3 regions of the Photobacterium sp. S4TG1 genome follow, and region 2 is predicted to be linked to each of the others. Evidence: predicted binding sites of a transcription regulator. Region 2 holds the regulator's gene; each other region holds the start of a gene.
What was found. Region 2 encodes CRP, which controls carbon source genes, mostly activating them, when cyclic AMP is high. Its sites were predicted from a motif close to TGTGANNNNNNTCACA; they were not measured.
Positions count from the first base shown of each region.

Region 1 (2,281 bases), on a different contig from region 2:
CGGCCAGGTGTCTTAAGGTTGAACTTAAGAATAACGGTACGGAAGATGAAGTAGTATAGACCGAAGAATACAATACCTTGAAGAATCAACATGTGCCATTGAACAGCTAGCGGGTTACGCGTTGACAAGAATAAGTCAACTAGACCTGCTGAGAAGCCGAAACCTGCAATCCAGTGCATTGATGCTGCGATGTATACAGAGATACCCGTCAGAGCTGCGTGGATAACATAAAGTGGTGGCGCAAGGAACATGAATGCAAATTCTAGTGGCTCAGTAACACCAGTGAAGAATGATGCAAAACCTGCAGCTAGAAGAAGAGAAGCTACACGCTCTTTGTTCTTCGCTTTTGCTGTTTGGTACATAGCAAGTGCAGCACCAGGTAGACCAAACATCATGATAGGGAAGAAACCAGCCTGGTACATACCAGTAATGCCAGGGGTACCTTTACCACTTAAGAAGTTAGGAATATCGTTAATGCCTGCAACATCAAACCAGAATACTGAGTTCAATGCGTGGTGAAGACCAACAGGAATCAATAGACGGTTAAAGAATGCATAGATACCAGCACCGGCAGCGCCTAGACCTTGAATGCTCTCACCAAAATGTACAAGGCCGTTGTAAATTGAAGGCCAAACATACATCAATACGCCTGCGATAAGGATACCAGCAACAGAAGTTAAAATTGGGATCAAACGCTTACCACTGAAGAATGCCAATGCTTTGTGCAATTCTACGTGAGAGAAACGATTGTAGATTTCTGCTGATACGATACCGACAAGGATACCTACGAATTGGTTATTGATTTTGCCAAATGCAGCAGGAACTGCGTTTGCGTCAATACCTTGGATTTGTGCTACGGCACCAGGTGCTAGTAACGTTGTAACAACTAGGAAGCCTACAAAACCAGAAAGTGCTGCTGCACCATCTTTATCTTTAGACATACCGTAAGCAACACCAATTGCAAACAACACTGACATGTTGTCGATAATTGCTGAGCCCGCTTTGATTAAGAATGCCGCCAACGCAGAGTTTGCACCCCAGCCGGTTGGGTCAATCCAGTAACCAATACCCATTAAAATTGCCGCTGCAGGAAGTACTGCAACTGGCACCATTAGTGCTTTACCTACTTTTTGAAAATATCCAAGAATATTCACCCTTAGTTCCCCCTATGGTTTTCTTAGATGCGATAGTGATAGCTTTTTTTTGCCATCTCTTTTTTGTCCTTTGCAGTTTATGAATTTTATTTCGCTCCGCAAATTAAAACATCATCATTTGTGATCTTAATCACCGACCGAAGACAGAACTGAGTGATTTTGCTAGCTCGATCATAAAACTTATTTTATCATTCGAAACAAAGGCGCTATGCCGCTAAGATTTTTCCTGTTTTAACTATCTTCAACGAGGTGTCAACGTGAGACTAATCCCGCTTAATAACGCTAAAGATGTTGGTTTATGGTCTGCTCGCTACATTGCAGATCGCATTAATAAGTTCCAACCAACAGCTGAGCGTCCATTTGTGCTAGGTCTACCTACAGGTGGTACACCACTTCCGACATACCAGCGTTTGATTGAACTATACCAAGCTGGCGAAGTAAGCTTTAAAAACGTCGTAACATTCAACATGGATGAATATGTTGGTATGGCGGCTGATCACCCTGAATCATACCGTAACTTCATGTATAACAACTTCTTTAGCCATGTTGATATGCAAGAGCAAAACATTAACTTACTTGATGGTAATGCCGCAGATCACGAAGCTGAATGTCAACGTTACGAAGACAAAATTAAAACTTACGGCCGCATCAATTTATTCATGGGTGGCGTGGGTAACGACGGCCATATTGCATTCAACGAACCTGCATCATCACTAGCTTCTCGTACTCGTATCAAAACGCTTACGCACGAAACTCGTATTGCAAACTCGCGTTTCTTTGATGGTGATATCAACCAAGTTCCTAAATATTCATTAACTATTGGTGTGGGTACACTACTAGATTCCGAAGAAGTCATGATTCTGATCACCGGTCACAACAAGGCACAAGCACTTGAAGCTGCTGTTGAAGGCTGTGTAAACCACCTGTGGACTGTATCTGCACTACAGCTTCACCCTAAATCAATGATCATTTGTGATGAGCCATCAACTCAAGAGCTTAAAGTGAAAACAGTTAAGTACTTCCAAGAGTTAGAAGCTGAAAATCTGGCACACATCTAATCTAAGAACCGTGTCATTTTTAGGTGCGAAATAACAATTTTGTTTATCGTCACCGAGCATTGAATAAGC
Region 1 is NZ_JAYXUH010000001.1:460,272-462,552, forward strand. It holds gene nagE (N-acetylglucosamine-specific PTS transporter subunit IIBC) at 1-1,154, opposite strand, end outside; gene nagB (glucosamine-6-phosphate deaminase) at 1,412-2,212, shown strand; gene VXS03_RS02210 (hypothetical protein) at 2,183-2,281, opposite strand, start outside.
Region 1: a site for CRP is predicted at 1,274-1,289, ahead of nagE (N-acetylglucosamine-specific PTS transporter subunit IIBC). Genes of this name have one in related genera too.

Region 2 (2,281 bases):
TCAGCGTGTTCCAACCGTTGATACATCCAATCCCGTTAGTGCCAAAGGTATTCCAAGTTTAGATGAAAGCTTTGTTGTGATCCGTTTTCGAGGCTTAAAGAATGTTGACTTTCCACATCTCCTAGCGATGATTCAAGGTTCCTTTATGTCACGTCACAACACTCTTGTCGTTCCTGGGGGAAAAATGAGTTTTGCGATGGAGCTGATTATGCGACCGTTGCTTGAACAACTTATTGAAAATGGGAAAATAGCATGAGTAAACACTACAACCAGCGATATTAATAAACGGTTACTAATATCAGCAACCGTCATCGTGGGCGAACTATGCCACAACAATTTCATAGCTGTGACTCATTTCAACACCCTGCCCCAGCATTAAACAAACTGAACAGTATTTTTCAAGCGAGTCAGCCACCACTTTGCTCACTAACTCACTACTTAAATCATGACCAGTAACAATAAAGTGTAAGTTTGCATGAGTGAAAATTCGTGGTGCTTGCTCACGACGCTCAGCAGAAAGATTTACTTCACAAGCCGTGATCTGCTGCTGTAAATCCTGTAAACCACTAACGACATCCACAGAACTACAACCTCCCGTAGCCATCAGTACCAACTCCATTGGGCTTGGGGCTTTTTCACCACCGTTACCATCTAAAACAACACTGTGACCTGAAGCTGATTGGCCAACAAAAGTCATGTTTTCTACCCATTTCACACGTGACTGCATTTTTATATCCTTTAGCTATATTATTTAAAAGTTGAGCTTATTTTTGTTGATAATTCCATCGATGTAAACGTTATTTATTTCGCCTAATGCTAATTGTGTTGCATATTTCTATTGCTAGAATTAGAGAGTAAAACCACTTTGAAACAGCGCTTTTGGTAACTAAGTCACAACGATGTGATCATGTGCACACTTATCTCTCATAAATGAGCGGGTCATCGAGATCAATATCAAGAAAAAGCCCCAAAAAAAGGATACACTCTAAACCAGTTTAAGTTAGCTCGCAGCCCATCAGCTGAGTGAATAAACCCTGCCAACACACAGTTTTGTCGAGTTATCTTTACAGAACATATTGTTGGGCAACATATGCAGAGGAAGTTAGTAATATGGTTCCAGGTAAACCGCAAACAGATCCAACTTTAGAGTGGTTTCTTTCCCATTGTCACATTCACAAATATCCATCAAAGAGCACGTTAATTCACGCAGGTGAAAAAGCAGAAACTTTGTACTACATCGTGAAGGGTTCTGTTGCTGTATTAATCAAGGATGAAGAAGGTAAGGAAATGATTCTTTCTTACCTAAACCAGGGCGACTTTATTGGTGAACTCGGCTTGTTCGAAGAAGACCAAGAACGTACAGCTTGGGTTCGCGCAAAAAGCCCTTGTGAAGTTGCAGAAATTTCATTTAAAAAATTCCGTCAATTAATTCAAGTTAACCCAGATATTCTAATGCGTTTATCTGCTCAAATGGCATGTCGTCTACAAGTGACAAGTCAAAAAGTTGGTGATCTTGCATTCCTTGATGTTACAGGTCGTATTGCACAGACATTATTGAATCTTGCAAAACAACCGGATGCAATGACACACCCTGATGGCATGCAAATTAAGATCACTCGTCAAGAAATTGGTCAGATCGTAGGTTGTTCTCGTGAAACAGTCGGCCGTATTCTTAAAATGCTAGAAGAGCAAAATCTTATTTCTGCTCATGGTAAAACTATTGTGGTTTACGGCACACGCTAATTATTATAGCGATACCGTGATCACCGATGAAACCGCAGCTTATACCTGCGGTTTTTTTTTTCTCTGCATTTCCAAAATTACCTCCATAAAACAATCATTGGCAGCGTCAGTATTACTGTTAAAATTTAATTTGTAATAACACCCATTTGTGTTACATTTTGCTCACAAACGGATATTAAATCAATGATGGCCAATATGGATATTGAACGCTTTTCTGCGAATAGTTTCACCACGGTACCTGGCGTATTAACCACTCAACCCACGACGATTGAAATGACAGGGTTTAGTGATAGCCGCTGTTATCTCGAACAACAAACAGGGTTACGTCGCTGCCCTGCAGATGAATCAGGTGTTTGGGCTTCACCATTAGATAACTAGCCTTATGACAGTGCTTATATGCTAAGCACTGTATTATGTTAATTTGCCTATCGACGGTCTTTACGGCAAATACAACGGCACATCGAAATATACTAGCGATCCGTACTTTCAAATATTTTATTTGCAGAATCAACAACAAACCCTTCATATAATTCGCCAT
Region 2 is NZ_JAYXUH010000008.1:144,812-147,092, reverse strand. It holds gene VXS03_RS11690 (phosphoribulokinase) at 1-256, shown strand, start outside; gene VXS03_RS11685 (OsmC family protein) at 323-727, opposite strand; gene crp (cAMP-activated global transcriptional regulator CRP) at 1,111-1,743, shown strand; gene VXS03_RS11675 (hypothetical protein) at 1,927-2,121, shown strand; gene VXS03_RS11670 (DUF1338 domain-containing protein) at 2,214-2,281, opposite strand, start outside.

Region 3 (2,281 bases), on a different contig from region 2:
TGAACGTGCATACCTGAGCCATTATCACCAACTAGTGGTTTAGGCATAAAGGTAGCTGTTTTACCAAACGCGTGCGCTACGTTATGAACCACATACTTATAAATCTGAATTTCATCAGCTTTATTGGTTAACGTATTGAAACGAGTAGCGATTTCATTTTGGCCTGCGGTTGCTACTTCATGGTGGTGAGCTTCAACAACCAGTCCCATTTCTTCCATGATTAAACACATCGCAGAACGAATATCCTGTGATGAATCAACAGGAGCAACGGGGAAATAACCGCCTTTAACGCCAGGACGGTGACCTTTGTTACCGCCTTCAATTTTGGTGCCGCTGTTCCATGCTGCTTCAATGTCGTCAATCTTAAAGAATGAACCTGACATATCAGTATTGAATCGAACGTCATCAAATAGGAAGAATTCTGGCTCAGGACCCACTAATACGTTGTCAGCAAAACCTGCTGAACGCATGAACTCTTCAGCGCGCTTAGCGATTGAGCGAGGGTCACGATCGTAGCCTTGCATTGTTGCTGGCTCAAGAATATCACAACGAATATTTAGAGTTGCGTCTTCCGTAAATGGGTCAAGTACCGCACTTGCTGCATCAGGCATCATTACCATGTCTGATTCATTAATGCCTTTCCAGCCTGCTACAGAAGAGCCATCAAACATTTTACCTTCTTCAAAAAAATCGGCATCGATTTGATGAGATGGAATAGAAATGTGCTGCTCTTTACCTTTGGTATCGGTAAAACGTAGGTCAATAAACTTAACTTCATTTTCCTGGATCAGCGCTAGTACGTTTTCAACTGACATCTTGAGTAACCTCCGGTGTTATTTAGGGCGATGGCCGCAAACTTTATGCTCATGCTGTGATGAGCGAATCTGAAAGTATTAAAGCGAAAACCATGCCAACTTTTAAAAGCGCCTAATAATGCGTGTTTATGGCAATTAGGTCGCTTTTTCCTCTCCTGTTTTGCACTATTATGGTGAGTAATTGCACCTAATTGGTGCAACAATGGTGCATATTGAAAGTGATAAAATATTGACCAATATACGCCACCATTTAATAGTTCCACTACTATGGTGATGAGGCTAAATATTGTCAATCAACCCAGAGATAATTAGGTATTTTTATTGCTAAATAATCGTCATTAAGCTGTAACCAAAAAGTGATCAAGATCGCAAGTTTGATGGGTTTTAGACTAATTTATCGTATCAATATGAGGGTTAAGAAAAATAAAAATAGCCAAAAAAGTGAGTAAAAATGCGGCTCTAGAGCAAGTTGCGAAAAAAGCTGGTGATATAAATCACATATTTCGTGGGTTTTGGAGTAAAATCTGTTAAATTATGAGCCGTTTTTTTAATCAAGTAGCCTCTATTAAGACGCTGCATGTTCTGAGTGAATGTGAAACTAATGTCTAATCAACTGATCGATAACTTAAGAAATATCGCAATTATTGCTCACGTTGACCACGGTAAAACTACCCTGGTTGATAAACTTCTACAGCAATCTGGCACGTTAGAGGGTCGCGGCGAAGCCGAAGAACGTGTGATGGATTCTAACGATATCGAAAAAGAGCGTGGCATTACCATCCTTGCTAAGAACACAGCAATTAATTGGAATGACTACCGCATCAATATCGTAGACACCCCTGGACACGCAGACTTCGGTGGTGAAGTTGAGCGTATCATGTCTATGGTTGACTCTGTATTACTTATCGTTGATGCAGTTGACGGCCCTATGCCTCAAACGCGCTTCGTAACGCAAAAAGCGTTTGCATACGGTCTTAAGCCAATCGTTGTAATCAACAAGATTGACCGTCCAGGTGCACGTCCTGAGTGGGTAATGGATCAAATTTTTGACCTATTCGACAACCTAGGCGCAACTGACGAGCAACTAGACTTCACAACAGTTTACGCTTCTGCGCTAAACGGTTGGGCAACAATGGAAGAAGGCGTAACTGGCGAAGATATGGAACCATTGTTCCAAGCTATCGTTGATAACGTTGCTGCTCCATGTGTTGACGTTGATGGCCCACTACAGATGCAAATCTCTCAACTAGATTACAGCTCTTACGTTGGTGTTATCGGTGTTGCTCGTATTGCTCGTGGTTCTGTTGCTGCAAACCAACAAGTAACTATCATTGGTGCTGACGGTGCTAAGCGTAACGGTAAAGTAGGTACAGTTCTTGGTTACCTAGGTCTAGAGCGTCATGAAGTTACTGAAGCGAAAGCGGGTGACATCATTGCAATCACAGGTCTTGGCGAGCTTAAGATTT
Region 3 is NZ_JAYXUH010000017.1:31,718-33,998, reverse strand. It holds gene glnA (glutamate--ammonia ligase) at 1-815, opposite strand, end outside; gene typA (translational GTPase TypA) at 1,417-2,281, shown strand, end outside.
Region 3: a site for CRP is predicted at 1,299-1,314, ahead of typA (translational GTPase TypA). Genes of this name have one in related genera too.